One region of the Streptomyces sp. NBC_00440 genome, then DNA from elsewhere that is predicted to be linked to it. Evidence: riboswitches for the same ligand, from Rfam matches in the RefSeq annotation. Region 1 holds a riboswitch; each other region holds the start of a gene.
What was found. Region 1 has a riboswitch for glycine ahead of gcvP (aminomethyl-transferring glycine dehydrogenase). Riboswitches for the same ligand answer to the same signal wherever they lie in the genome.
Positions count from the first base shown of each region.

Region 2: it holds a riboswitch for glycine, as region 1 does, so the genes downstream of both, gcvT (glycine cleavage system aminomethyltransferase GcvT) here and gcvP (aminomethyl-transferring glycine dehydrogenase) in region 1, are expected to answer to the same signal.
Region 3: it holds a riboswitch for glycine, as region 1 does, so the genes downstream of both, gcvP (aminomethyl-transferring glycine dehydrogenase) here and gcvP (aminomethyl-transferring glycine dehydrogenase) in region 1, are expected to answer to the same signal.

Region 1 covers NZ_CP107921.1:3,173,775-3,183,490, reverse strand. The annotation lists gene OHB13_RS14185 (PucR family transcriptional regulator) at 1-1,105, shown strand, start outside; glycine riboswitch at 1,395-1,490, shown strand; gene gcvP (aminomethyl-transferring glycine dehydrogenase) at 1,642-4,503, shown strand; gene OHB13_RS14175 (glycine cleavage system protein T) at 4,531-5,358, shown strand; gene gcvH (glycine cleavage system protein GcvH) at 5,355-5,729, shown strand; gene lipA (lipoyl synthase) at 5,731-6,693, shown strand; gene OHB13_RS14160 (L-serine ammonia-lyase) at 6,788-8,170, shown strand; gene OHB13_RS14155 (Uma2 family endonuclease) at 8,259-8,861, opposite strand; gene OHB13_RS14150 (TetR/AcrR family transcriptional regulator) at 8,973-9,662, opposite strand; gene OHB13_RS14145 (acyl-CoA desaturase) at 9,659-9,716, opposite strand, start outside.
Region 2 covers NZ_CP107921.1:5,913,707-5,923,422, forward strand. The annotation lists gene OHB13_RS26625 (dihydrofolate reductase family protein) at 1-381, shown strand, start outside; gene OHB13_RS26630 (GtrA family protein) at 752-1,234, shown strand; gene OHB13_RS26635 (L-serine ammonia-lyase) at 1,263-2,630, opposite strand; gene glyA (serine hydroxymethyltransferase) at 2,803-4,065, opposite strand; gene gcvH (glycine cleavage system protein GcvH) at 4,083-4,463, opposite strand; gene gcvT (glycine cleavage system aminomethyltransferase GcvT) at 4,531-5,646, opposite strand; glycine riboswitch at 5,787-5,882, opposite strand; gene OHB13_RS26655 (ABC transporter ATP-binding protein) at 6,029-6,724, shown strand; gene OHB13_RS26660 (enhanced serine sensitivity protein SseB) at 6,852-7,601, shown strand; gene OHB13_RS26665 (enhanced serine sensitivity protein SseB C-terminal domain-containing protein) at 7,826-8,596, shown strand; gene OHB13_RS26670 (ABC transporter permease) at 8,934-9,716, shown strand, end outside.
Region 3 covers NZ_CP107921.1:957,213-966,928, forward strand. The annotation lists gene OHB13_RS04290 (hypothetical protein) at 179-769, shown strand; gene OHB13_RS04295 (DUF5999 family protein) at 1,069-1,272, shown strand; gene gcvP (aminomethyl-transferring glycine dehydrogenase) at 1,383-4,268, opposite strand; glycine riboswitch at 4,456-4,554, opposite strand; gene OHB13_RS04305 (PRC-barrel domain-containing protein) at 4,695-5,072, shown strand; gene OHB13_RS04310 (DNA polymerase IV) at 4,988-6,595, opposite strand; gene OHB13_RS04315 (MerR family transcriptional regulator) at 6,652-7,224, opposite strand; gene OHB13_RS04320 (bifunctional nuclease family protein) at 7,411-7,884, opposite strand; gene ftsR (transcriptional regulator FtsR) at 7,938-8,681, opposite strand; gene OHB13_RS04330 (FHA domain-containing protein) at 8,699-9,631, opposite strand; gene OHB13_RS04335 (DUF881 domain-containing protein) at 9,714-9,716, opposite strand, start outside.

The DNA.
Region 1 (9,716 bases):
CGCGTTGTCGCAGCAGTTGGGCTGTGCGCTGCATGTGTGCCACCGCGAGTCCGCCGAACCGTGGTTTCCCGACAGCCCCGGACTCGACGAGAGGCTTCGCCAGGCCCTGTCGCAGGCCCACCTCGGTTCCCGGCAGGTCAGCGCCGGGGCGTTCGTCACGTATCTGGGCGACGGCCGGGAGATGCGGCTGGCGGACATTCCCACCCAGCCCGGTGCCGTGCTCGTCCTGGTCTCCGACGGGCAGAGCGTGCTCGACGCCATCCTCATGCAGCACGCCGCGACCGTGATCGCCCTGGAGATGTCCCAGGCCCTGGTGGACCTGGAGCACCGCCGGCGGCAAGGTGCCGAGTTCCTGGCCCGGCTCATCGACGGCAGCGCCGAGCCCAGGGGCGGTCGCAGCCAACTCCTCGAAGCCGGGATCGATCCGGCGTCCGCGGTCCTGTACGCCGTCTCATCCGACGACAGCGCCCGGCTGCGTGAAGTGCACGTCGCTCTGTGGCGCAACGGGGTTCCGCATCTGGTCGTGCACCGCTCCGGGGTGCTCTACCTGCTGGCGCACGACAAGGAGAGGGTGCTGCGCATCGTCCATTCCCACGTCGGTCCCTCCGCGTCGGTGGGGGTGAGCAGCCCGGTCAAGACCATGGACCGCATCCCCGAGGCGGCACGGGAGGCACGCTGGGCGAGCCAGTCGGCCGAGCACAACAAGACGCCTACCTTCCGCTACGGGGAGGCCACGCCGTTCCTCGGTGTTTCCGGCATCGACGACGCGATGGCACTCGTCGACCGTGTGCTCGGGCGGCTCCTGGAGCATGAGTCCAAGCACCGGGGCGAACTCCTGCCCACCCTGGAGAGCTTCTTCGACCATCAGCGCTCCTGGCAGAAGACGGCGAATGCCTTGCATGTGCACCGGCAGACAGTGCTCTACCGGATCCGCAAGGTCGAAGACATCACCGGGCTCAACCTCGACCGCACCCGGGACATCGCCGAGCTGTGGCTTGCCCTGCAAGCGCGTTCGATGCTGCCGGGCGCCGCTGAACCGGAAGGCACCGGCAGGAACGCACATCGCGCTCGGGGGAGTGATGACAGGGCCGGGGACGACCGATGATCCCGGAACGGGGGGCACTTGACGGCCGCGTGGCGAGCTCGTATGTTCCTCGCAAGATCCGGCCATCCGCCGGCAACTCTCCGGCGGACTCCGGAAGAGCAGACGCTCAGGCGTCTCGCCCAGGGTGCGGGCCGCGGAATCGCGGCGAAGCTCTCAGGACCGTTCGGCACATGAGAAGTGACGAAGGATCCCGTCGCCGGCCCCGTGCTCGCATCCGCAAACCGCACCTCACCGCACCTCACTTCACCTGACCTTTCGGTCAGGCCCGACAACTCCACATCGTGCCGTTCGAACCGAAGCGGGAGAGCCCTCGCCCATCCTTGGCGAGGCGCCGAAGGAGCAACCTTCCCCAGAATCTCTCAGGCCCAACTACCGCTTCGGTGAGGCAACTCTGGAAAGTCAGGACCGCGTGTCCTGCGCCCACGGTGCAAACCGCCCGACCCGGCGGTGAAGCTCTCAGGTACCGATGACAGAGCGGGGAGGTCACCCATCCACGGCGCCGCTTCCGCGGTGCCCTCATGAGGGAGCCTCCCGCCATGACCTCACCCGGTGCCTCCGCGTCCGGAGAGTTCGCCACCCGTCACATCGGTGTCAGCGAAACCGACCAGGCCAAGATGCTGGCCGAAGTCGGTTACCCGACACTGGCCGGCCTCATGGACGCGGCCGTTCCGGGCGGCATCCGGAACACCTCCGAACTGAACCTGCCCGCCGCCGCCACCGAGGCGGAGGCACGCGCCGAACTGCAGGAGATGGCGAGCAGGAATACCGCGGCCGTCCCGATGATCGGCCTCGGCTACCACGCGACCACCACGCCCGCGGTGATCCGGCGCAACGTGCTGGAGGACCCGGCGTGGTACACCGCCTACACGCCGTACCAGCCGGAGATCAGCCAGGGGCGGCTCGAAGCGCTGATCAACTTCCAGACCATGGTCGGCGACCTCACCGGGCTGCCGACCGCCAACGCGTCGCTGCTCGACGAAGGCACCGCCGTCGCCGAAGCCGTCACCGTCATGCGCCGCGCCGTACGCGGAGTCCGCCCCCGCGTCCTGGTCGACCGCGACACCCTGCCGCAGACCCTCGACGTCCTGCGCACGCGCGCCGCCGCGGTCGGCATCGAGGTCGTCGGGATCGATGTCGACGAGCCGCTGCCCGATGGGGACTTCTTCGGAGTGGTGCTGTCCTACCCGGGCTGCTCGGGCGCCGTCCGCGACCTGCGCGAGGTGACCGCTGCGGCACGGGCCCGCGGGGCGCTGGTCACCGTGACCGCCGACCTGCTGGCGCTCACCCTGCTCGTGCCACCGGGTGAGTTCGGCGCCGACATCGCCGTGGGCTCGTCCCAGCGGTTCGGTGTCCCGCTGTTCTACGGCGGGCCGCACGCCGGCTACATCGCCGTCCGCGCAGGGCTGGAACGTCATGTGCCCGGCCGGCTCGTGGGCGTGTCCGTGGACAGCGCGGGCCGGCCGGCGTACCGGCTCGCCCTGCAGACCCGAGAGCAGCACATCCGGCGCGACAAGGCGACGTCCAACATCTGTACCGCGCAGGTGCTGCTGGCCGTGGTCGCATCGATGTACGCCGTCCACCACGGCCCCGAAGGCCTGGCCGAGATCGCCCGGCGAACGCACCGGCACGCCACGCTCATTGCCGCCGGGCTGCGGACGGCCGGGATCACGGTGGTGCACCGCGCGATCTTCGACACCCTGCTGGTACGGGTCGACGGCCGCGCCGAAGAGGTCGTCGCGGCTGCGCACGGCAAGGGCCTGCGGCTGCGGCTGGTGGACGGCGACCACGTCGGCGTCTCCTGCTCCGAGGTCACGACCGAGGACCATGTCCGCCTCGTACTCGACGCGTTCGGCCGGTCCGGGGGCGACCAGGACGAGCCGGCGGCCGACGCTCCGGTGACGATTCCGCCGGGACTGCGCCGTACCTCCCCCTTCCTCACCCATCCCGTCTTCCACCAGCACCGCTCCGAAACCGCGATGCTTCGCTACCTGCGCAAGCTCTCGGGCCGTGACTTCGCGCTGGACCGCGGCATGATCCCGCTCGGGTCCTGCACGATGAAGCTCAACGCGACCACAGAGATGGAACCGGTCAGTTGGCCCGGCTTCGCGGACCTGCACCCGTTCGCGCCGGTCACCGACGCGGCCGGGTACCTGACCCTCATCGGGCAGCTGGAGACATGGCTGGCCGAGGTCACCGGCTACGCCAAGGTCTCCGTCCAGCCGAACGCCGGATCACAGGGCGAACTCGCGGGCCTGCTGGCGATCCGCGGCTACCACGGCAGCAACGGCCAGGCCGGACGCGACGTGTGCCTGATACCGGCAAGCGCCCACGGCACCAACGCGGCGTCCGCCGTCATGGCCGGGATGCGTGTGGTCGTGGTGGCATCACGGCCCGACGGCACGGTCGACCTCGACGACCTCAAGGCGAAGTGCGCCGAGCACGCCGAAGCCCTGGCCGCGATCATGGTGACGTACCCCTCGACGCACGGTGTCTACGAGGAGAGCATCACCCGGCTGTGCGAGCTGGTGCACGAGCACGGCGGACAGGTGTACGTCGACGGGGCCAATCTCAACGCGCTGCTCGGCGTCGCCAAGCCCGGTGAGTTCGGTGGCGACGTGTCCCACCTCAACCTGCACAAGACGTTCTGCATCCCGCACGGCGGCGGCGGGCCGGGCGTCGGCCCGGTCGCGGTGGCCGAGCACCTCGCGCCGTACCTGCCCACGCACCGGCTGCACCCCGACACCGGGAGCCGGGCAGGGACCGGACCGGTGAGCGCCGCACCGTTCGGCAGCGCCGGCATCCTGCCGATCCCGTGGGCCTACATCCGGATGATGGGCGGGGAAGGGCTGACCAGGGCGACACAGACAGCCGTGCTGAGCGCCAACTACGTCGCCCGCCGGCTCGCGCAGCACTTCCCCGTCCTGTACGCCGGGGAGGACGGCCTCGTCGCACACGAGTGCATCCTCGACGTACGCCCGATCACCGCTGCGACGGGTGTGACGGTCGACGACATCGCCAAGCGGCTCATCGACTACGGCTTCCACGCGCCGACGATGAGTTTCCCGGTCGCCGGCACGCTGATGGTCGAGCCGACGGAAAGCGAAAGCCTGGCGGAGCTGGACCGCTTCTGCGAGGCGATGATCGCGATCCGCGCGGAGACCGACCTGGTGGACAAGGGCGTCTGGACCCTTGACGGGTCCCCGCTGCGACAGGCACCGCACACCGCGGCCGCGCTCGCCGGTCGGTGGACCCACGCCTACTCGCGCGAACGGGCCGTCTTCCCGGCGGGCGTCACACCGGACAAGTACTGGCCGCCGGTCGGCCGGATCGACCAGGCACACGGCGACCGGAACCTGGTCTGTTCCTGCCCGTCCCCCGAGTCGTTCGAGTCGATCTGACCGGTCACGGTCCGAGGGGAAACCACCATGTCCACCCTGTCCAAGAAGTCACCACTGCACGACGTCCACACGGAGCTCGGTGCGCGGTTCACCGACGTCGCCGGCTGGTCCATGCCGCTGTGCTACGCCTCCGGACCGGCTGAGCACCACGCCGTACGGACCACCGCCGGAATCTTCGACCTCACCCACCTGGGCGAGATCGAACTGTCCGGCCCCGAGGCGGGCCGGGCCCTCGACCACGCCCTGGCCGGGGAACCGTCGAAGACCGCCGTCGGCCGCACCAGCAGCTCCACGCTGGTCCACGAGACCGGCGCAGTACTCGACGACCTCCTCGTCCACCGCCTGGCCGGGCAGCGATACCTCGTCGTGGCCAACGCCGCCAACACCCTGATCGTGCTCTCCAGCCTGCGTGACCGGATCGACGGCTACGCCGCCACGATCCGGGACGCGTCCGGCGACTGGGCACTGATCGCGGTCCCGGGCCCGAAGTCGCCGGAGATCGTCAGCGAACTGGCCGACGTCGACGTGCCGTTGCTGCGGTACGACGCGATCGGACCGGCACGGCTGGCGGACCACGACGTGCTGCTCGCCCGCACCGGCCGCACCGGCGAGGACGGCCTGGAGATCTACTGCCGCCCCCAGGACGCGGTGCCCCTCTGGCGGGCCGTCAGCGCGGCGGGCGCGGAACACGGCCTGGTCCCGTGCGGCCTGGCCTGCCGCGACACGCTGCGCCGTGAGGCCGGCCTGCCGCTGTACGGCAGGGAACTCACCGTCCGCACCACGCTGTTCGACCCAGGACCCGGCCGCCCTTCCACCGCCGCCGGGCCTGACCATTTCCGGAGGGAACAACCATGAACCTGCCCACCGACCTCATGTACACCAGCGACCACGAGTGGATCGCGACCGACGGTGACCTGTCGACCGTCGGGGTCACCGCCCACGCCGCCGACGCGCTCGGCGACGTCGTCTACCTCGACCTGCCCGCCGTCGGCGCGACGGTCAAGGCCGGCGACGTGTGCGGAGAGATCGAGTCGACCAAGTCGGTGAGCGACCTGTACGCGCCGGCCGACGGCGAGATCGTCGAGATCAACGAAGACGCGGTCGCTGACCCCGGCCGGGTCAACGCCACCCCTTTCGGGGCAGGTTGGCTGTTCCGGATGCGGATCACCGGCTCGCCGGACCTGCTGGACGCCGCCGCCTACGCGGCCCTCACCGCAGGAGCCTGAGATGTCCGTACCGGACCTCGGCCCTCCCGCTTCCCCCGACGGCCGCAGGCTGCTCCGTCTTGAGGTGCGGAACAGCCGGACCCCCATCGAGCGCAAGCCCGAGTGGGTCAGGACCCGGGCCAGGATGGGGCCCGAGTACACGAAGATGCGAGCCCTGGTGGAGTCCGATGGGCTGCACACGGTCTGCCAGGAGGCGGGCTGTCCCAACATCTACGAATGCTGGGAGGACCGCGAGGCCACCTTCCTCATCGGCGGCGACCAGTGCACCCGGCGCTGCGACTTCTGCCAGATCGACACCGGCAAGCCCCGGCCCCTGGACCGGGACGAGCCGCGCCGGGTGGCGGAGTCCGTGGCCGCGATGGGGCTGAGGTACGCCACCATCACCGGGGTGGCCCGCGACGACCTGCCCGACGGGGGTGCCTGGCTGTACGCCGAGACGGTCCGGCAGATCCGCGCACTGAACCCCGACACCGGGGTGGAGAACCTGGTCCCGGACTTCAACGGTGTCCCCGAACTGCTCACCAAGGTCTTCGAGTCCCGTCCGGAGGTGCTGGCGCACAACGTGGAGACGGTGCCACGGATCTTCAAACGGATCCGGCCCGCGTTCCGCTACGACCGGTCGCTCGGTGTGCTCACCGCGGCACGGGAGGCCGGGCTGGTCACCAAGTCGAACCTGATCCTGGGCATGGGCGAGACCCGGGACGAGATCTCGACCGCGTTGCGGGACCTGCACGACGCCGGATGCGACCTGATCACCATCACCCAGTACCTGCGGCCCTCCGTACGGCACCACCCGGTGGAGCGGTGGGTCAGGCCCGAGGAGTTCGCCGAGCTCAGGGAAGAAGCCGAGGAGACCGGCTTCGCCGGAGTGATGTCCGGCCCCCTGGTCCGCTCCTCCTACCGCGCCGGACGGCTCTACCGGCAAGCACGCGACAGGAAGCACCGGCAGGACCCGGCCGGCTGAACACCGCTGACGACGCTGCGCGGGGGCCACGCCCACGTCGCACCTGCATCCCTTTCCCTCCGCCCACCCTTCACCTTCCACAGGAGGCACCGCCATGCCCATCTCCGTCTTCGATCTCTTCTCCATCGGCATCGGCCCCTCCAGCTCACACACGGTGGGCCCGATGCGGGCCGCCCGGATGTTCGTCGGCCGGCTGAAGGAGGACGGTCTGCTCGCGCAGACGGCCTCGGTGCGGGCGGAACTCTTCGGCTCGCTCGGCGCCACCGGCCACGGCCACGGCACACCCAAGGCCGTACTGCTGGGCCTGGAAGGCCACGAGCCGCACACCGTGGACGTGGACAGCGCCGACGAGGAGGTCACCCGGATCCGTACCGCCCGGCGCCTGCGGCTGCTGGGCACCGACCTCGGCGACGCCCACGAGATCGCCTTCGACCCCGACACCCAGCTGGTGCTGCACCGCCGCCGCTCCCTGCCCCACCACGCCAACGGCATGACCCTCTCCGCCCACGACCACGGCGGGCCACCGCTGCTCGACAAGACCTACTACTCGGTCGGCGGCGGCTTCGTCGTCGACGAGGACGCGGTCGGCGAAAACCGGATCAAGCTCGACGACACCGAGCTCAAGCACCCCTTCCACACCGGCGACGAACTGCTGCGCCGCTCCCGCGAGACCGGTTTGTCGATCTCCGCCCTGATGCTGGAGAACGAGAAGGCCTGGCGCACCGAGGACGAGATCCGCACCGGCCTGCTGGAGATCTGGCGCGTCATGCAGGCCTGCGTGGCACGCGGCCTGTCCCGCGAGGGCATCCTGCCCGGCGGGCTGAAGGTCCGCCGCCGCGCGACCACGTCCGCCCGCGCGCTGCACGCCGAGGGCGACGCGGCCGGCCGGGCCATGGAGTGGGTCACCCTGTACGCCATGGCGGTCAACGAGGAGAACGCCGCCGGCGGCCGGGTCGTCACCGCCCCGACCAACGGCGCGGCCGGCATCATCCCGGCCGTCCTGCACTACTACCGCACCTTCGTGCCCGGCGCCGACGACGACGGCACCGTGCGGTTCCTGCTGGCGGCCGCGGCGATCGGCATGCTGTTCAAGGAGAACGCCTCGATCTCCGGGGCCGAGGTGGGCTGCCAGGGCGAGGTCGGCTCAGCCTGCTCGATGGCCGCCGGCGCCCTGGCCGAGGTGCTCGGCGGCTCCCCGGAGCAGGTGGAGAACGCCGCGGAGATCGGCATGGAGCACAACCTGGGGCTGACCTGCGACCCGGTCGGCGGTCTGGTGCAGATCCCCTGCATCGAGCGGAACGGAATGGCCGCGGTCAAGGCGATCACCGCCGCACGGATGGCGCTGCGCGGCGACGGCCGGCACCACGTGTCCCTCGACAAGGTCATCAAGACCATGAAGGAGACCGGCGCGGACATGAAGATCAAGTACAAGGAGACGGCGCGAGGCGGGCTCGCGGTCAACGTCATCGACTGCTGACGCGGACGGACCGCCCCAGCGGGGGGTGCGTAGTCCGGTGCAGCCGAGCGGAATGCCACTGCCCCGGCACAGCTGACCAGCCTTGCGGCTACAACTGCGTGAGAGCGTCCGTCGTGATGTCGATGCCCAGGTCGTACGGGACACCGAGCTTGAGCTGGTCGTGGTGAATACCGGTCAGCGCGTACGCCTTGGTCACCGGGTCGAGCTCGTACACCCGCACCACCGGATGCCGGCTCTCGCCGGTCATCTCCACCAGCCAGAAGTGCTCGATACCGGCGGCCGCGTACTCGCGTGGCTTCGTGTCGCGGTCACGGGCCTCCGAGTCGGGGGAGACGACCTCGACGGCGAGCAGAACATCCGCGGCTTCGAAGCTGGTCTGCTCCGGACCGGTGACTGCACTGGCCCGGATGACGGAGATATCGGGCTCGGGACCATTGCGGCGGTCCAGGACGACCGTCATCTCCCGGCGGACCTTCAGGTGCCCGGGCACTGTGCTGCGCAGGCCGGTCATCAGGAGATCGATCATGCGGCTGTGGAAAATCCGCTGTGGACTCACGAAAACAAGGCTCCCGTCGAGCAGCTCGGTGTGCGGCGGGAGGCCGGGCAGCGTGAACAGGTCGTCCACGGTGTATCCGTCCTGGGGCGGCACGGGCCAGCGGAAGCTGTGCCCGGCGAGCGGCTCGGCGGTCATGGTTCCTCCCATAGGCGGAATTCTCGGCCTGCGCCACCACGGTAGCGGCCGAAAACCACATGAGTCATCACAACGGGTGACGCCACGGCCTTCGCACCACGGCCGGAACCGTCACCCCTTCCGGTGGCCTATCAGCCGCGGCTTCGGCTCCAGACCGTCCAGACCGTGCCACGCCAGGTTCACCAGATGCGCCGCCACCTCCGCCTTCGGCGGCTTGCGGACGTCCAGCCACCACTGGCCCGTCAGCGCCACCATGCCGACCAGCGCCTGCGCGTACAGCGGCGCCAGCTTCGGGTCGAAGCCGCGCGCCTTGAACTCCATCCCCAGGATGTCCTCCACCTGGGTGGCGATATCGCTGATCAGCGATGCGAACGTCCCCGTCGACTGCGCCACCGGCGAGTCCCGCACCAGGATGCGGAAACCGTCCGTGTACTCCTCGATGTAATCCAGCAGCGCGAAAGCCGCCTGCTCGCACAGCTCACGCGGATGGCCGGCCGTCAGCGAACCCGTCACCAGATCCAGCAGCTGACGCATCTCCCGGTCGACCACCACCGCGTACAGGCCCTCCTTGCCGCCGAAGTGCTCGTACACCACCGGCTTGGAGACCCCGGCCTTCGCCGCGATCTCCTCCACCGACGTGCCCTCGAACCCCTTCGCGGCGAAGAGGGTGCGGCCGATGTCCAGCAGCTGCTCGCGGCGTTCCTTCCCGGTCATACGGACCCGGCGCGCACGCCGGGCCGCGGGCGGGCGGTTCTTGCCACCGCTGGTACTGCTGCCTTCGATCGCCACGTCTGTCATCATGCCGTTTCTGTGAGCGCGCTCTTGCGCCGTGCATCGATCCGGGAAGCCGACGGC
Region 2 (9,716 bases), 2.7 Mb from region 1:
GCCGTGAAACTCAACGCCATGCCCAAGTACGTCGCCTCGCGCACCCGGAGCAGCCTGGAGTGGCACAACTCCCATCTCCTGAAGGGCGAAGCCGAGGAGTCCGTCGCCGAGCTGAAGGAGCGGCTCGACGGCGTGATCATGACGCAGGGCAGCAGCGACCTCATCGGCACCCTGCAGCGGCACGACCTCGTCGACGAGTACCGGCTGCTCGTCAATCCCGTGATCATCGGTACCGGCAAGCGGCTCTTCGCCGAGGGCGCCGCTCCTGCCGCCTGGACGCTCACGGAATCCCGCGTGACCAGCGTCGGCGTGCAGTACTGCGCCTATGAGCGGGCGGGGAAGCCCGAGTACGGATCGTTCCAGCTGGACGACCAGGAGTGAGGGTGCAGGTCACGATGGTTCTCCAGCCCCCCGATCCCGCCGCTTCTTGATCGCCTTGACAGGCCGACTTCCAGTGGGAGTCTGGAGGGGACGGTGTCGCGCAGAACCCCACAGGGGAGCGTCCCCACGAGGGAGCGCCACCACACCACAACCGCCGCCGGCTGCCTCCTGCAGCCGCTTCCGTACGGCTCTCCCCGTACGGAAGCCCGGCCGAGTGGCCCGGGCAGCCACCTGTCTCAGTCAGCGCCCGGGTGCCGGATGCCCGGTTCCGCCACCGGCCCCATGCTCCACGCCCCCATCACGCGTGTGAGCGCGGTGGGGTGCAGAACATCGCCCCCCAGCCCTCCCGCGAAGCGAAGGAACTGTGCCGATGTCCGTAAGAGGCGAGCAAGCGGTACGAGTGGCATCGCCGCCTCCGAAGGCGCCACCTCCGAAGGCGCGGGAGGTCGTGAAATTCGCAGCCGTCGGGGTGTCCGGCGTGGCGGTCAATCTTCTGGTGTTCAATCTCGTGCGCCACGCCACCTCGATACCGGTGGTGAGCGCGAGCGTGGTCGCCACCGTCGTCTCGATCGCCTTCAATTACGCAGGGCTGCGTTACTTCGCCTACCGTGACCGGGACAAGAGCGGCTGCACCCGTGAGATGGGGCTCTTCCTGCTGTTCAGCGCCATCGGCCTGGTGATCGAGAACGGCATCCTCTATCTGGCGACCTATGGCTTCGGCTGGGACAGCCCGCTGCAGAGCAACGTATTCAAGTTCATCGGCATCGGAGTCGCCACCCTCTTCAGGTTCTGGTCCTACCGAACCTGGGTGTTCCGGGTGATACCCGCGGCGCCGGACGAGTCCGACGCCTGAGCCCGGTCCCCACTTGCCCGAGGCTCTCTCAGCACTCGATGATGTTCACCGCGAGCCCGCCCCGCGCCGTCTCCTTGTACTTGACCGACATGTCGGCGCCGGTCTCCTTCATCGTCTTGATGACCTTGTCGAGGGACACCTTGTGGCTGCCGTCGCCGCGCATCGCCATCTTGGCCGCCGTGACCGCCTTGACCGCTGCCATGCCGTTCCGCTCGATGCACGGGATCTGGACAAGGCCGCCGACCGGGTCGCAGGTCAGGCCGAGGTTGTGCTCCATGCCGATCTCCGCCGCGTTCTCCACCTGCTCCGGGGAGCCGCCCAGGACCTCGGCCAGGGCGCCCGCCGCCATCGAGCAGGCGGAGCCGACCTCGCCCTGGCAGCCGACCTCGGCGCCGGAGATGGAGGCGTTCTCCTTGAAGAGCATGCCGATGGCGCCCGCCGAGAGCAGGAAACGCACGATGCCCTCCTCGTCGGCTCCGGGGATGAAGTTGATGTAGTAGTGCAGGACGGCGGGGATGATGCCGGCCGCGCCGTTCGTGGGGGCGGTGACGACACGGCCGCCCGCCGCGTTCTCCTCGTTCACCGCCATCGCGTAGAGCGTGATCCACTCCATGGCGCGCGCCAGGGGGTCGCCCTCGGCGCGCAGCTGGCGGGCCGAGTTGGCCGCGCGGCGGCGGACCTTGAGGCCGCCGGGGAGGATGCCCTCGCGGGACATGCCGCGGGCGACGCAGGACTGCATGACGCCCCAGATGTCCAGCAGCCCCGAACGGATCTCCGCCTCGGTGCGCCAGGCCTTCTCGTTCTCCAGCATCAGCGCGGAGATGGACAGACCCGTCTCCCGGGTCAGCCGCAGCAGCTCGTCGCCCGTGCGGAAGGGGTGCTTCAGGACGGTGTCGTCGAGGACGATGCGGTCCTCGCCGACGGCGTCCTCGTCCACCACGAAGCCGCCGCCCACCGAGTAGTACGTCTTCTCCAGGAGCGGGGCGCCCTCGGTGTCGTACGCGGAGACCGTCATCCCGTTCGCGTGGTACGGCAGTGCCTTGCGCCGGTGCAGGATCAGGTCCGCGTCGTAGTCGAAGGCGATCTCATGCGCACCGAGGAGGCTGATGCGGCCACTGGTGCGGATCTGCTCGATGCGTTCGTCGGCGTGCTCGACGTCGACCGTACGGGGGGACTCGCCCTCCAGGCCGAGGAGCACCGCCTTCGGGGTGCCGTGTCCGTGACCCGTCGCGCCCAGCGATCCGAAGAGCTCGGCGCGGACCGATCCGGTGTGGGCCAGCAGACCCTCGTTCTTCAGGCGGGCGGCGAACATCCGGGCGGCCCGCATGGGGCCCACCGTGTGGGAGCTGGACGGGCCGATGCCGACCGAGAAGAGGTCGAAGACCGATATGGCCACGGGAGAACTCCTTGGGTGTTGGTAGACGCCGTTGTCTGCCGGGGTGGTGCAGAGGAAGCGCGGTACAGCAGTGAGCGGGGTGCGTACGCGGTGCGGGGCACCCTGCTCACTGTCCAGTGTGCGGGGTGCCCCGTGGTTCGTACAAAACGGTACTGATCCGGACCGAGCGGTCCTACTTCAGTCCGGGGTACAGCGGGAACTTCTCGGCCAGCGCGGTGACCCGTGCGGCCAGCGCCTCCCGGTCGTAGGCCGGCTTCAGCGCGCCCGCGATGATGTCCGCGACCTCGGAGAAGTCCTCGGCCTGGAAACCGCGGGTGGCCAGAGCCGGCGTGCCGATCCGGAGCCCCGACGTGACCATCGGGGGGCGCGGGTCGTTCGGGACGGCGTTGCGGTTGACCGTGATACCGATCTCGTGGAGACGGTCCTCGGCCTGCTGGCCGTCCAGCTCCGAGTTGCGCAGGTCCACCAGGACCAGGTGCACATCGGTGCCGCCGGACAGGACGGAGACACCGTGCTCGGTGACATCGGCCTGCACCAGACGCTCGGCCAGGATGCGGGAGCCGTCCAGGGTGCGCTGCTGGCGCTCCTTGAAGTCGTCCGTCGCCGCGACCTTGAAGGAGACCGCCTTGGCCGCGATCACGTGCTCCAGCGGGCCGCCCTGCTGACCGGGGAAGACCGCGGAGTTGATCTTCTTGGCGAGCTCAGCGGTGGAGAGGATGACACCACCGCGCGGGCCGCCCAGCGTCTTGTGCGTGGTCGTGGTGACGACGTGCGCGTGCGGCACGGGCGACGGGTGGAGGCCTGCGGCCACCAGGCCCGCGAAGTGCGCCATGTCGACCATCAGGTACGCGCCGACCTCGTCCGCGATCTTGCGGAACGCGGCGAAGTCCAGCTGGCGCGGGTAGGCGGACCAGCCGGCCACGATCAGCTTCGGCTGGGACTCCTTGGCCAGGCGCGCGACCTCGGCCATGTCGACCTGGCCGGTCTCCTCGTCGACGTGGTACGCGACCACGTTGTAGAGCTTCCCGGAGAAGTTGATCTTCATGCCGTGGGTCAGGTGCCCGCCGTGGGCGAGGTTCAGACCCATGATCGTGTCACCGGGCTTGAGCAGCGCGAACATCGCGGCGGCGTTCGCCTGGGCGCCCGAGTGCGGCTGGACGTTGGCGTGCTCGGCGCCGAAGAGCGCCTTGACGCGGTCGATCGCGATCGTCTCGATCACATCGACGTGTTCACAGCCGCCGTAGTAGCGGCGGCCCGGGTAGCCCTCGGCGTACTTGTTGGTGAGGACCGAGCCCTGGGCCTCCATGACCGCGACCGGAGCGAAGTTCTCGGAGGCGATCATTTCGAGGGTGGACTGCTGGCGGACCAGCTCGGCGTCGACAGCGGCGGCGACGTCCGGGTCGAGCTCGTGGAGGGAGGAGTCAAGAAGTGACATCGATAGTCCCTAGTTCCCTAGTTGCCGGCGGAGAGAGCGGCGTACTCGTCGGCGGAGAGCAGGTCGTCCGGCTCGCCGGTGACGCGCACCTTGAACAGCCAACCGCCCTCGTACGGGGCGGTGTTCACCAGCGACGGGTCGTCGATGACGTCCTGGTTGACCTCGGTGATCTCACCGGAAACCGGGGCGTACAGATCGCTGACCGACTTGGTCGACTCCAGCTCACCGCAGGTCTCGCCCGCGGCGACCGTGGACCCGGCCTCAGGGAGCTGGGCGTAGACGACGTCACCGAGCGCGTTGGCCGCGAACTCCGTGATGCCGACCGTCGAGACGCCGTCCTCGGCGACCGACAGCCACTCGTGCTCCTTGCTGTAACGCAGCTGCTGGGGGTTGCTCATGACCTGATTCTCCTGGATGCGGGGGAGTGCTGATGAACGGTGGTCTTACGGGCTGAGATGGTGTGGGTCACTTCTGGCGCTTGTAGAAGGGGAGGGCCACGACCTCGTACGGCTCATGGGTACCGCGGATGTCCACGCCCACACCGGACGTGCCGGGCTCCGCGTGGGCCGCGTCGACGTACGCCATGGCGATCGGCCTGCCCAGCGTCGGCGAAGGGGCGCCCGACGTGACCTCGCCGACGACCTGGCCGTCCGCGACGACCTGGTAGCCCGAGCGGGGGACCCGGCGGCCCTCCGCGATCAGGCCGACCAGTTTGCGCGGCGGGGCCGCCGCCGCGCGCTCGGCGGCCGCCTCCAGGGACGCGCGCCCGACGAAGTCGCCCTCCTTCTCGAACTTGACGACCCGGCCGAGACCGGCGTCGAAGGGGGTCAGCGCGGTGGTCAGCTCATGGCCGTAGAGGGGCATGCCCGCCTCCAGGCGCAGGGTGTCGCGGCAGGAGAGGCCGCAGGGCACCAGACCGGCCGGTGCGCCCGCCTCGGTCAGCGCCTGCCAGAGCTTCTCGGCGTCGGACGGGGCGACGAACAGCTCGAACCCGTCCTCGCCCGTGTAGCCGGTCCTGGCGATGAGCGCCTGGACGCCGGCGACGGTGCCGGGCAGGCCCGCGTAGTACTTCAGCCCGTCCAGATCGGCGTCCGTCAGCGATTTCAGGATGCCGGAGGATTCCGGCCCCTGTACGGCCAGCAGGGCGTACGCGTCACGGTCGTCCCGTACGACGGCGTCGAAGCCGCCCGCGCGGGCGGTGAGCGCGTCCAGGACCACCTGGGCGTTGCCCGCGTTGGCGACGACCATGTACTCCTGCTCGCCGAGCCGGTACACGATCAGGTCGTCCAGGATCCCGCCGTCCTCCTGGCAGATCATGGTGTAGCGGGCGCGGCCGTTGCCGACGGTGCTGATGTTGCCGACCAGCGCGTGATCGAGCAGCCGCACGGCCTGCGGGCCGCTGACGGTGATCTCGCCCATGTGGGAGAGGTCGAAGAGGCCGGCGTGCGTCCGTACGGCGATGTGCTCGTCGCGCTCACTGCCGTAGCGCAGCGGCATGTCCCAGCCCGCGAAGTCGGTCATGGTCGCGCCGAGCGACCTGTGCAGGGCGTCGAGTGCTGTGAGGCGGGGCGTGGGGCTCATATGCGGTACTCCCAGGGCATGACAGACGAGGACAATCCTCCCCATCTGTCATCGGAACCTGAGAGGTTCGCCGGCGCCTGTTGAGAGGCACGGCTTGCACCTTGGGTGGGACCGCAGGGCGGCCCGCTTTTCAGATCTGCCTCGTCCGCGCGGTACGGGGCCTGAGAGATTACAAGGGAGGGACTTGCTCCTTCGGCGCCCCGGCCGGTGACCGGGAACTCTCCCGCGCGGATTCGAACGGCCTGTATGGAGTTGGCGCGCACATCATTGCATGCCGCGCGCGCGGCGCCCCACCGGTGTCGCATTACTCTTTCTTTACACTTCCTCAGCGGGGGTATGCAGGGGATACGCAGGCATACGGGGTGGCACAGGGGGAGTGACCATGGTGGGGCAGGAGTGGCGGCGTGCTGATGCGGCGCCCGAAGTGACATCCGGGGGGCCGCGGGTGACGCCCGGGCGGCTCGTACGGCCCGGACGGGAGGCGGCCGGCCGCAGACCGCCCGCGGTGCGGGACCTGCGCAGGCGGGCCGGCCGCAGCCCGGACCGCCTGGTGTTCGCCGCCGGGGACGTGGTGGTCCTGTCCGGCCTCCCGGGCAGCGGGAAGTCCACGTTGTTACGCAGGGCCGCCGGGGCGCGCGGGATCGACTCGCAGGACACCCGGGACCGCTGGGAGCGCCGGATGCCCGGCCTGCTGCCGTACTGGAGCTACCGCCCGCTGGTCCGGGCCGCCCACTACGGCAGGCTGTGGCGCGTCCTGCGCTCGGGTGCCGGTGTCGTCGTGCACGACTGCGGCACGCACTCCTGGGTGCGCGCCCTGCTGGTCAGGGCGGCACGGCGGCGCCGGAGCGCCCTGCACCTGCTGCTGCTCGACGTGGCGCCCGGGGTGGCGCTGGCCGGTCAGACGGAGCGTGGCCGGAAGGTCTCCGCCTACGCCTTCGCCCGGCACCGCAGGGCGGTCGCCGGGCTGGTCCGGAACGCCGAGCGGGCGCGGCTGCCCGCGGGGTGCGGTTCGGTCGTGCTGCTCGACCGGGACGCGGCGGCCGCACTGCGCAGGATCGGGTTCGGGGCGGCGGCGTGACGGCGCCACTCTCTATCGTGGGGGAGGCCGTCAGGGTCCTCCGTTCGGATCGGGCGGGATGATCCGGAGGGCAGGCCCTAAGGTCGGTCGGCAGGTGAACAGGTGAGAAGGGGATACCTCGGTGGACATGGCATGGCCGGGAAATGAGCTCGAAGAGGTCCTGACCGCATCGGTCGGGAACCCCGCCGCGGGCGGCCGGCTGATCGAGGTGCTGGGGCGCAGCAACCTCTGGGTCCCGCTGCCCAACGGCGGAGGGCAGGACAGCAGTTCGCTCGACCTGCCCACCGTGGACATCGAGGGCGGGGCCTATGTCCCCGTCTTCAGCTCCGAGGCGCAGTTCCTCCAGTGCGTCGGCTCGCACTACTCCTTCGCGGTGGCCCCGGCGGTCGAGTTCGCCCGCGGGCTGCCGCCGCAGCTGGGCGTCGTGGTGAATCCGGGCGGTGCGATCGGTATGCCGCTGCCGCCGGCCGCCGTGGCCGAACTGTGCCGGAGCGGCCGGACCTCTCTCGACGGGCCGGCGACCGGCGGCCGGGTGCGGCTCTTCGAGCCGGACTGGCAGGAGGAGCCGGTCGACTTCCTCTCCGCCGCCGCCGGTGAGTTCGAGGAGTCGGGCGTGGTCCTTTCGGCGCGCCGGGCCCTCGCCTCCATCGAGGGCGGCGACCCGGTCCTCTTCGTCGGGGTCGAGTTCGCGACCTGGGACGGTGCGGGCCGCAACGCCCCGATGGACGCGCTCGGCCGGGCGCTGCACCGGGTCGAGGTGCCCTGGCCGGTCAATCTCGTCCTGCTGGACGTGGCGCAGGATCCGGTCGCCGACTGGATGCTGGACAAGGTCAGGCCGTTCTACGTCAGGGCCGACGCCGTGGGGCCGGTGCTGTAGGGCCGGTCGCTCTAAGCTGGTCGGATGTGCGGGACGCGCGGGACGGCCGGCACGTCGACTGGCCGAAATTGCACGGAACCAATCGCGCACCGAACGGATCGAACGGAACGGACGCACGGAACGGAACGGCTCCGTGCGGGCCGGGCCGTGCGAGCCGCGTCCCGGCGGGTGGAACGTCAACGCGTGGACCAAAACGGGTGGATCGAAGAGGGGCGGGACCCAGAGTGAGTGCGTCGGGCACGGCGGCCGGGCAGGTCGAGCAGATGCTGCTCCAGGTGACCCCCGGGCGGTACGACGCCTATGAGGCACTGCTGCAGGCGCTCGCCGACAGCCAGGTCTGGATGCTGCTCTGGCACGGCCAGGCCGGGTCGCCGGACGCCCAGTACGGGAACATGGAGATCGAAGGTCTCGGTTACGCCCCGTGTGTGACGTCGGCACAGGAGCTGGCGGTCTCCGGCTGGAACCGTTCGCACGAGGTGGTCACAGGACGTGACATCGCCCGTTCCCTCTACCCCGACCACTGGGGAATCTGGCTCAATCCCCATGCCCCCGGCGGCGGTGTCGGCATCCCCTGGACCGATCTGCGGCGCATCGCCACCGGTCTGGACCGGATGCCGGCCGGGCCACTGCGGCTATCCGAGCCGGCCATCGAGATCCCGCAGTTCTACGCGCTGCTGACGCAGAGCGCCCACCACACCCCGGCGATCCGCTCGTTGAGCCGCGTCTGGGTGCAGCCCGCGCTCGGCACCCCGTATCTGGCCATCGGGCTCGATCTGTACGACACAAGCCAGCAGTCCGTGGATTCGGTGCGGGCGATGATGCAGCAGTCGATCGCCGCGGTGCCCGAGGGGCTGCCCGTCTCGACCGTGGCGATGTCCGATGCGTACGACCCGGTCGGGATGTGGCTGCGGGCCAACTCCCGCCCCTTTTACGACCGTGAGGCCCATGTGGCGCCCTCTCCCGCGGCGGGATACGGCTACCCGCCGGTAGGCTGACTGCACCAATTGGGCCGTCAATGGCGGCCGTTGGGCGTGATGTCCGAACTGGCGCTTTAGTGAGGAAGATTTCCGCTCAGCCGGTCCTGGCGTCCGGATAACGGAAGCTCATTAAGCGCATCACGGTTGCGCATACTTTCACCTTCAGGTCTGGCGGGTGATCGCAACCGCGATGAAGACTCCGTGCATTGAGCATCGTCGTGCCCTTGTGCGACGAGTCATGAACACATTCCGTCACTTCAGCACAGTGGCATCACCCGATGCGCTTGATGCACAGCAGCCGCCACCGCGGCAGGTACGGGCCGGCCACCGCCGGCCGGGAGGGGTCAAAGGCACTGTGACCGCACCGATCGAGACCACCGGATCGACTGCCGAAGCGCAGCCGGAGGCAGTACTCACGGGGGCCACGCAGAGCCAGATCGAGGGCCGTTCACTCGGCCGGATCGCCTGGACGCGTTTCAAGCGGGACAAGGTCGCCATGGCCGGCGGGGTCGTCGTGATCCTGCTGGTGCTGGTCGCCGTCCTGTCCAAGCCGATCCAGGCGATGTTCGGGCTCGACCCCAACGACTTCCACCAGAACCTGGTCGATCCGGCTCTGCTGGCGCCCAAGGGCAGCTTCGGCGGCATCAGTTGGAGTCACCCGCTCGGTGTGGAGCCGCAGACGGGCCGGGACATCCTGGCGCGCATCATCGAGGGCTCCTGGGTCTCCCTGGTGGTCGCGGCGGGGTCGACGCTCCTCTCGGTCGTCATCGGCGTCGTCATGGGCGTGGTGGCCGGCTTCTACGGCGGCTGGGTGGACAGCGGCATCAGCCGCCTGATGGACACCTTCCTGGCGTTCCCGCTGCTGCTCTTCGCGATCTCCATCTCCGCCTCGTTGCAGGGCAACGCGTTCGGCCTGAGCGGGCTGACGCTCCGTATCTGCGTACTGATCTTCGTGATCGGCTTCTTCAACTGGCCCTACATGGGCCGTATTGTCCGGGCGCAGACGCTGAGTCTGCGTGAACGGGAGTTCGTCGAGGCCGCCCGCTCGCTGGGGGCCCGCGGGCCCTTCATCCTCTTCCGCGAGCTGCTCCCGAACCTGATCGCGCCGATCCTCGTCTACTCGACGCTGCTGATCCCC
Region 3 (9,716 bases), 2.2 Mb from region 1:
CCCCGCGTGAACACGTGTCGTATAAACTCCGCAGACGAGGCAGAGAGTTGGCGCCCCGGCCCCCGGAGAGTGCGGTACCCCTCCACGCCCCACGGCCCCCCTCTGCCCCTGCCTGCTGACAGTGCTGTCCGCACAGCCCACGCATCAACGTGTCTCCGAAGTGAGAGGCGACCACATCATGCCGCTGTATGTCCCTCCGGCTCCCGCGCCGGCCCTGCGCAGCGTCCTCGCGGCACTCGGCTCCCCCACTGCCGTACGCGAGGCCCGAACCCCGGCTCTCCGCTCCGCCCCGGGACCGCTCACCCCCGAACTGCCCCTTCCTGTTTACGTACTGGACCAGATCATGCCGAGCGGCGGGACCCCACGTACCCGGCTCACCGGCTGGCGTTTCCTGATCCGCAGCGGCGATCGCGCCGTGGCCGCTGCGGACACCAAACTCACCGCCGACGGCTGGACCTTCTCGCACTTCTTCGAGGGCCCGTACGCGACCGCCACCGGAAGCGCGCTGCGCCGGGCCGAGGCGATGGACACACCGTTCCAGCCCCGGCTGCTGTCCGTGCCGGAGCTCTACATGCTGACGCTGTGGCTGCACGGTGACACCGGCGCCGACGCCTCGGTCTCCGGCACGATGCCGGCCCCCACGGACCTGCTGGTGCCCCTCGCACCCGCACCGCCCGGCATCGCCGCGCACCGCCCGCACCGGGTGTCGGAGCTGCTCCCGGTGATGACGATGAGGCTGTCACCCCCGCTGCTCAGCTCGTCCGCCTGACAGCTGCCGAGCACCACCGCGCGCCCCGTGACCACATCAGGTCGCGGGGCGCGGCGCTCTTCCTGCCCATCCGGTCTAGCCCGGTCGGGCCACCTTCGAACCACCCGAACAGGCAGTCAAGTTGAGCTGAACCGTCCGCACGGGTGATGCGTCCTTATGCTGTAGCAAGTGCTGCCGTGAAATACCTGCGGATTGACGTCCGTAGGGCAACACTGGGATCACCGACTGATCGGGGGGCGGCCATGAATTCCGCATCGAGCCGCAGGACACTCACTACAACGCAGCGAAAGAACGCATCCATGTGCCAGCACCAGCCCACCTGCCCGTCTGCCACCTCCGCCGACCGGGAGGCCGCGCTCCTCGTCGCGCACCATCCGGAGCAGGGCTGGAGTCTGCTGTGCAACGGCGTTCTCATCTTCGAGGACACCGGTGAACTGCTGCCCGACGGCCAGATCATCGCGCCGCACCGCCCCCTGGGTTCGGGACTGGCGACCGCGGCCTGACCCTGTTACGTCCGCAGAAACAGAACTGCACAGCCACAGCGACAGCACTGGCACAGACGACGAAGGGCCGGCCCGGGTGACATCCCCGAACCGGCCCTCCCGCATGTCCGTCAGTTGTCGTACGCGTCCAGCGGCGGGCAGGAGCAGACGAGGTTGCGGTCGCCGAAGGCCCCGTCGATCCGGCGCACCGGCGGCCAGTACTTGTCGGCGGGCGAGACGCCGGCCGGGAAGACGGCCTCCTCGCGGGTGTACGCGTGGGTCCACTCACCGCCCAGCGCCGCCGCGGTGTGCGGGGCGTTGCACAGCGGGTTGTCGTCCGCCGCCCACTCGCCCGAGGCGACCTTCTCGATCTCGGCACGGATCGCGATCATCGTGTCGCAGAACCGGTCGAGTTCCGCCAGGTCCTCGCTCTCGGTGGGCTCGATCATCAGCGTCCCGGCCACCGGGAACGACATCGTCGGCGCGTGGAAGCCGTAGTCGATGAGGCGCTTGGCGATGTCGTCGACGCTCACACCCGTCGCCTTCGACAGCGGCCGCAGATCGACGATGCACTCGTGCGCGACCAGCCCCTTGGGGCCCGTGTACAGCACCGGGTAGTGCGGTTCGAGGCGCTTGGCGATGTAGTTGGCGGCCAGCACGGCCACCTGCGTCGCCCGCTTGAGCCCCTCGCCACCCATGAGACGTACGTACGCCCAGGAGATCGGCAGGATGCCGGCCGAGCCCCACGGGGCGGCCGAGACCGGACCGACACCCGTCGCGGGGCCGGCGGCCGGCTGGAGCGGGTGGTTGGGAAGGTACGGCGCCAGGTGGGCCCGTACGCCGACGGGGCCGACACCGGGGCCGCCGCCGCCGTGCGGGATGCAGAAGGTCTTGTGCAGGTTGAGGTGCGAGACGTCCGAGCCGAACTTGCCGGGCTTGGCGAGGCCGACCAGTGCGTTCAGGTTGGCGCCGTCGACGTACACCTGGCCGCCCGCGTCGTGCACGGCGGCGCAGATGTCGGTGATGTGCTCCTCGAAGACCCCGTGGGTCGACGGGTAGGTGACCATCAGCACGGACAGCTCGTCGCGGTACTGCTCGATCTTGGCGTTCAGGTCCTCGACGTCGACGTCGCCGTCCTCGCGGGTCTTCACGACGACGACCTTCATACCGGCCATCACGGCGCTGGCGGCGTTGGTGCCGTGCGCCGACGACGGGATGAGGCACACGGTGCGCGCGGTGTCGCCGTTGGCCCGGTGGTAGGCGCGCACGGCCAGCAGACCGGCCAGCTCGCCCTGCGAGCCCGCGTTGGGCTGGAGGGAGACCTTGTCGTATCCGGTGACCTCGGCCAGCCGCTCCTCCAGCTCGCGGATGAGCGTCAGATATCCCTGCGCCTGCTCGACCGGGGCGAAGGGGTGGATCGCACCGAACTCGGGCCAGGTGACCGGCTCCATCTCGGTGGTGGCGTTGAGCTTCATGGTGCAGGAGCCGAGCGGGATCATGCCGCGGTCCAGCGCGTAGTCGCGGTCGGCGAGCTTGCGCAGGTAGCGCAGCATCGCCGTCTCGGAACGGTGCTGGTGGAAGACCGGGTGGGTGAGGACGGTGTCCTGGCGCAGCAGCCCCGCGGGCAGCGCGTCGGCGGTCCGCCCGTCGAGCGCCTCGATGTCGCCATCGGCGCCGAAGGCTGCCCAGACGGCGGCCAGCTGGGTGCGCGTGGTGGTCTCGTCGCAGGCGACGGAGACCAGGTCGGCGTCGACCTGGTGCAGGTTGACCCCGCCCTCGCGGGCGGCGGCGACGACCTCGGCGGCCTTGCCCGCGGTCCGTACGGTGAGGGTGTCGAAGTACTCGCCGTGCACGACGTCGACGCCCGCGGCGCGCAGCCCCTCGGCGAGGATCGCCGCGTACCGGTGGGTGCGCCGGGCGATGTCACGCAGGCCGTCCGGGCCGTGGTAGACCGCGTACATCCCGGCCATCACGGCGAGGAGCACCTGCGCGGTGCAGATGTTGCTGGTGGCCTTCTCGCGGCGGATGTGCTGCTCACGGGTCTGCAGGGCCAGCCGGTACGCCTTGTTTCCGTCGGCGTCGACGGAGACTCCGACGAGCCGCCCCGGCAGGCTGCGCGCGAACTTCTCACGTACGGCCATGAACCCGGCGTGCGGACCGCCGAAGCCCATCGGGACACCGAACCGCTGGGTCGTACCGACCGCGATGTCCGCCCCCAGCTCGCCGGGCGAGGTGAGCAGCGTCAGCGCCAGCAGATCGGCGGCGACGGTGACGACGGCGCCGAGCTCGTGCGCCTGCTCGATGACGGGCGCGATGTCCCGGACCCGGCCGGAGGCGCCGGGGTACTGGAGCAGTACGCCGAAGACGCCGCGCTCGGCCACCTCGGCCGGGATGCCGTCGCTGAGGTCGGCGACGACAACCTCGACACCGGCAGGCTCGGCGCGCGTCTCGATCACCGCGACGGTCTGCGGGAGGGCGTCGGAGTCGACCAGGAAGACACCGTTCTTGACCTTGCCGACGCGGCGCGCGAGGGACATCGCCTCGGCTGCCGCGGTGCCCTCGTCCAGCAGCGATGCGCCCGAGGTGGGCAGGCCCGTCAGATCGGCGACAACGGTCTGGAAGTTCAGCAGCGCCTCCAGGCGCCCCTGGGAGATCTCCGGCTGGTAGGGCGTGTACGCCGTGTACCAGGCGGGGTTCTCCATGACGTTGCGCAGGATGACCGGCGGTGTGAACGTGCCGTAGTAGCCGAGCCCGATCATCGGGGCGAGGACCTGGTTGCGGTCGGCGAGGAGACGCAGCTCGGCGAGGACCTCGGCCTCGGTGCGCGCGTCCGGGAGGTTCAGCGCCTCGGCGCTCTTGATCACCTCGGGGACGGCGGCCGCGGTGAGCTCCGAGAGCGATCCGTAACCGACATGGGCGAGCATCTTGGCCTGGGCCCCCGCGTCGGGCCCGATGTGGCGCTGTTCGAAGGGGATGCCACGCTCCAGCTGGGAGAGCGGAATGCGGTGAGCAGTCATGGCGGAGGCCTCCTGGTCGTAACGACCTGCGAGGGGTACCACGGCACGGGTACCCGGACGGCCTCCCCCTCTGTCATCTCAACCTGAGAGTTTCACCGGCCCGTCGCTCGACGTGCCCGCTTTCACCGTCGGTGAGGTAGGGATCCGGACGTGCCCGCCCGACGCCCGCCCTGCTTTCCAGAGTGACCTCGTCCGCGCGGTACGTGTGCCTGAGAGATTCCGGGGAGGATTTGCTCCTTCGGCGCCCCCGGACATCGCATCCGAAGGGCTCTCCCGCGCGGGGTCAGCAGCCATGGGCCAGCCTACCAGCGAGCCACTTCGCACGGTGTTCGAGTGGCCGATGCCCCGGATCTGGACTTCCCTGAGGGGGAGACCTTCGCAGGGGGCGGGAGACATCGTGATCCGTTGCGATCAGTTGGAGGGACCGTGCAGACCGACATAGATCCGCGCAGCCTGATAGGCCGCAAGGCGTTCGACCGCAATGGCCTCAAGATCGGCACGGTTGACGAGGTCTACCTCGACGACGCCACCGGAGTGCCCGAGTGGGCCGCGGTACGCACCGGGCTGTTCAGCCGGGACGCGTTCGTCCCGCTGAAGCCGAGCGAACTGGTCAGCGAAGCCCTCCGGGTGCCCTTCGACCGCACGCTGATCAAGGAAGCACCGGGCTTCGGTGTCGGCCGCCATCTCTCACCCGAGCAGGAACTCCAGCTCTACCACCACTACGGGCTCGGTATCTCGGCCCCCACGCCGCCGCCCCCCGACCGGGACTTCGGCCGGCTCGCGGGCGAAGAAGAACGCGCCTGACCACCCGGCTCCCCCTCGCCAGGCACTGCTTCCCCGGACTTTCCGGGCCTCTCACCGGTGTCCGCTTCCTCCCCCACGACTGTCCCGTCCGGTCCGCCCGGTCCGCCGGATCCATCCGCACCGCACGGGCCATCGGATCCCGTCGGGGCAGTCGGGGCAGCCCGGACCAACGGCAGCGGATCCGACGGCCTCAGCGCGGGGTCGTCGACCCGGAAGGTCCGCACCCGGCCGGGCACGGTCGCGTACGGATCCTCGAACCGCACCGTCACCCGGCCCACGCCGCTGCCCTGCACCCACCCCGCGCCGTACTCGTCGTGGCGCACATCGTGCCCGGCGAGCCAGCGGTGACCGGTGCCGGGCGGCGGCTCGTCCGCGGATGGCTCCGGCGGCGCCGCGGGACCGGGCGCCGCCTCTTCCGCCGCCGCGTGCTCCAGCTCGGCCGCCCGCTCCGTGGCCGCCTGCGCGAAAAGGTCCTCCTGGGTGAAGTCCGCGAGGCCGGTGACCCCCACCCCGAGCAGCCTCACGCCGCCCGTGGTGTCCACGGCCTCCAGCAGCCGACCTGCGGCCTCGCGGACGACCTCCGGGTCGTCCGTGGGCCCCCGGAGCGTCTCGGAGCGGGTCAGCGTCGAGAAGTCGTACCGCCGGACCTTCAGCACCACCGTCCGCCCGGACCGCCCGGCGTCCCGCAGCCGCTCCACGCACCGTCCGGCCAGCCGCACCACCTCCGCCCGCACCCGCACCCGGTCGTGCAGGTCGACGTCGAAGGTGTCCTCCACCGAGACCGACTTGGCGTCCCGCTCGGACACCACGGGCCGGTCGTCGTGACCGAGCGCCATCCGGTAGAGCGAGGCGCCGTGCGCCTTGCCCAGCAGCCGGACGAGCTCGTCCTCACCGGCCTCGGCCAGATGGGACACGGTGGTCATCCCGGCCCTGCGCAGATGCTCACCGGTCGCCGGCCCCACGCCCGGCAGGATCCGTACGGAGAGGGGCGCGAGCAGCTCGCGCTCGGTGCCCGGTTCTATCAGGACCAGGCCGTCCGGCTTGGCACGCTCCGAGCCGATCTTCGCCAGCATCTTGGAGCCGGCGAGACCCACCGACCCGCTGAGCCCCGTGACCGCCAGGATGTCCCTGCGCAGCTGCTCACCGGCGCGCCTCGCCGATCGCCTGCCGTCTGCGACTCCGCCCGCCTCCAGGTCCACGAAGGCCTCGTCCAGGCTCAGTGGCTCGACCAGCGGCGAGAGCCGCCCGAGCAGCTCCATGACCTGGCCGCTCACCTCGCGGTAGAGCGCGAAGCGCGGCACCAGATAGGCGGCGTTCGGACAGAGCCGGCGGGCCTGGGCCATCGGCATCGCCGAATGCACCCCGAACACCCGGGCCTCGTACGAGGCCGTCGACACGACTCCGCGCGGCCCGAGCCCGCCGACCACCACCGGCTTCCCGCGCAGGCTCGGCTTCGCCGCCTGTTCCGCGGCGGCGAAGAAGGCATCCATGTCCAGATGCAGGATGGTGGGCGCGGCTCTCACACCACCGATGCTGCCTCACGGCACTGACAATCGGGTCCCCGCAGCGCGGAGGCCCGTCAGACGGCGCGGTTGCGGCGCCTGGCCAGCTCGTCGGCCGGGTTGTGGCCGATGAGGGTCTCACCGGTGTCGACCCGCTCGCCGTGCAGCTGTGAGAGGGCGCTCTCCACATCCCGCCACACGACCCCGACGGCGATCCCGAAGATCCCCTGGCCGCCCTGCAGCAGACCGACCACCTCGTCGGGCGAGGTGCACTCGTACACCGTCGCGCCGTCGCTCATCAGCGTCATACGGTCGAGGTCGCCGGCCCCGCGGTCTCTGAGGTGGTGGACCGCCGTCCGGATGTTCTGGAGGGCCACACCGGTGTCCAGGAACCGCTTCACGATCTTGAGGACGACCACGTCGCGGAAGCTGTAGAGACGCTGGGTGCCGGACCCCTGGGCGGGCCGCACACTCGGCTCGACCAGTCCCGTACGCGCCCAGTAGTCGAGCTGCCGGTAGGTGATCCCGGCCGCCGCGCAGGCGGTCGGTCCCCGGTAGCCGACGGTGTCGGTCGTCGTTTCGGCCGCTGAGCCGTGAAGCGGATACGGCACTCCGTCCCCCGGACCCAGTCCGGGGAAATCCCCTGCCATATCTTCGCCGGTGCTTCTCACGCCGACCTCCGTCCTTGAACTGCCCACTCGACGGTAGGCAGTCACTTGAGGTGCGTCAACGATCGCCACACTCGGCACGCCGAGTGATAATCACCCTAAGAGTGGTTTCGCGTGCCCCTCTTCGGGGAAAGGCTTGCCGGATGCGCTGACGACCCGAGCGGAGCGTCACTGGCTGTTGGTCCCGAAGTCCTCCGGAGAAATCTGGTCGAGGAACTCGCGGAACTTCTCCACCTCGTCCTCCTGCTCGTCAGGAATGGCGATTCCCGCATCGTCGAGCACCCCGTCGCTGCCGTAGATCGGCGTCCCGGTGCGCAGGGCGAGCGCTATGGCGTCGGAGGGCCTCGCACTCACCTCGACCCCGCTCGCGAAGACCAGCTCCGCGAAGAAGACCCCGTCGCGCAGGTCGGTGATGCGCACTTCCGTGAGCTCCTGGCCGACCGCTTCGAGGACATCCTTGAAGAGGTCATGGGTCAGCGGCCTTGCTGGAGCCATGCCCTGCTGAGCGAAGGCGATCGCAGTCGCCTCACCAGGGCCGATCCAGATAGGGAGATACCGGTCGCCTCCCACTTCACGCAGGAGCACGATCGGCTGGTTGGAGGGCATTTCCACCCGGACACCCACAACGTCGAGCTCGTTCACACAGCAACCCTAGGACGTGCCCGGCAGGTTTGGGTAGTCGGGCACCCCCATGATCAGTGCAACCGGACCCTGAGAGAGGTCTGCACGAGCGCCGCGTGAAGCCGCACGGTCAGTGCTGCCAGGTCCTTCGTGGTGGTCTCCGCATCCGCTCTGGTCTGCGGATTGCGGTTCAGCCGAAGGGGGGCGACGACCTGCTCGATCAGCCCGGACTCACGGTCGGCGGCCGCTTTCATGGCGCGCAGATGCCGCGGTTCCAGACCGAATCGGCCCAGATCCGCGACAAGCCCGGCCACATTCACGGCCTCCGCGTCGTATCCGCCCTCCGGGAGCGGCGACAGCAGACCGTACGACTCCCACTCGGCGAGGTCGTCCGCGCTGATCCCGGCGGCGGCGAGGAGCTCGTCCCGGCCCACCCGGGACGCCGTGGGTTCACCCGCGCCGCCGCCCGGAGCTCCGTCCTCGGGCTCGCGGACGGCACCGGGCGCGGGGAGCTGGATCTGCTCGCCCCGGCCCAGTGCGTCGAGATGGTCCCGGATGACCTTCAGCGGCAGATAGTGGTCACGCTGCATCCGCAGGACCTGAGCCAGCCGCTCGACGTCCGCGGTACCGAACTTCCGGTACCCGGACGAGGTGCGCTGCGGCTCGACCAGCCCCTCGGCCTCCAGAAAACGGATCTTGGAGATCGTGACTTCGGGAAATTCCTCCCGAAGCAGATTCAGGACCGTGCCGATACTGACCAGCCGGTCGTCCCCGGTGGCGGTGCCGTCGCCGGCACCGCCCGTCGATGATTGCAGCATGGGCCTTCCCTGACGGGTCACACGCCCCGCTGGCTCGCGTAGAAGACCAGCCGGTACTTCCCGATCTGCACCTCGTCACCGTTGGAGAGCACGACGGCGTCGATGCGCTCACGGTTGACGTACGTGCCGTTCAGGCTGCCGACGTCCGAGACGGTGAATCCGCCGTCGGCGCCCCTGCGGAACTCCACATGCCGCCTCGACACCGTGACGTCGTCGAGGAAGATGTCACTCTGCGGATGCCGGCCGGCCGTGGTCAGATCGCCGTCCAGCAGGAAGCGACTGCCCGAGTTCGGACCGCGGCGGACCACGAGCAGCGCCGAGCCGAGGGGCAGGGCGTCGACGGCCGCCTGGGCCTCCGGAGAGAGCGACGGCGAAGCGGTCTGACCTGTCACCTCCGCCTCGTACGCCTCCAGCCCGGAGATGGAGATCGTCGAAGTGGTCTCCGAGGGCCGCTCGGGCACCCCGGCGCGCAACGGCGCTCCGCAGTTGGAGCAGAACCGACTGTCCTCGGCATTGTGGTGGCCGCACCTCGTGCAAACCGGCATGGACGCATCCTCCTGCCGCGACTGCCCTGCGTGGGCGTTGGTTGCGTACGGATCGGAGGGCAACCCTCGACTCGTACTTGAGGTTGATGCTTCACCAAAACCTATGCGGCCCTGACCCGCAGGGTCAACAGACGACGCACCCTGATCACCCGAAATGTCGCGACCGGACCGACCCACCTCGTCCCGGAACAGCGGGCGGTCGCCACCCTGGTCCTCGCCCTCCATGTGGCGTGGGGCGCGGTGCCGTGCGCTGTCCTCACGTGCACTCTTGCCGAACAACTTCCCAAACAACTTCACGGGCGATTCCCCTTGACCGAAACAGACCCGCCCGTGGGGCAGGACGAACTCTCGATGAACACACCTGCCGAACCGGACATCCTTACAACGTCCGTACCCCCCAGACAGTTTCCACCACGCACCCCGCTATCGGTGCGCCGACCCCCCGCAACCTCATGGCCTTGTCCCGCGGCTCTCACGCGCCCCCGCCTCA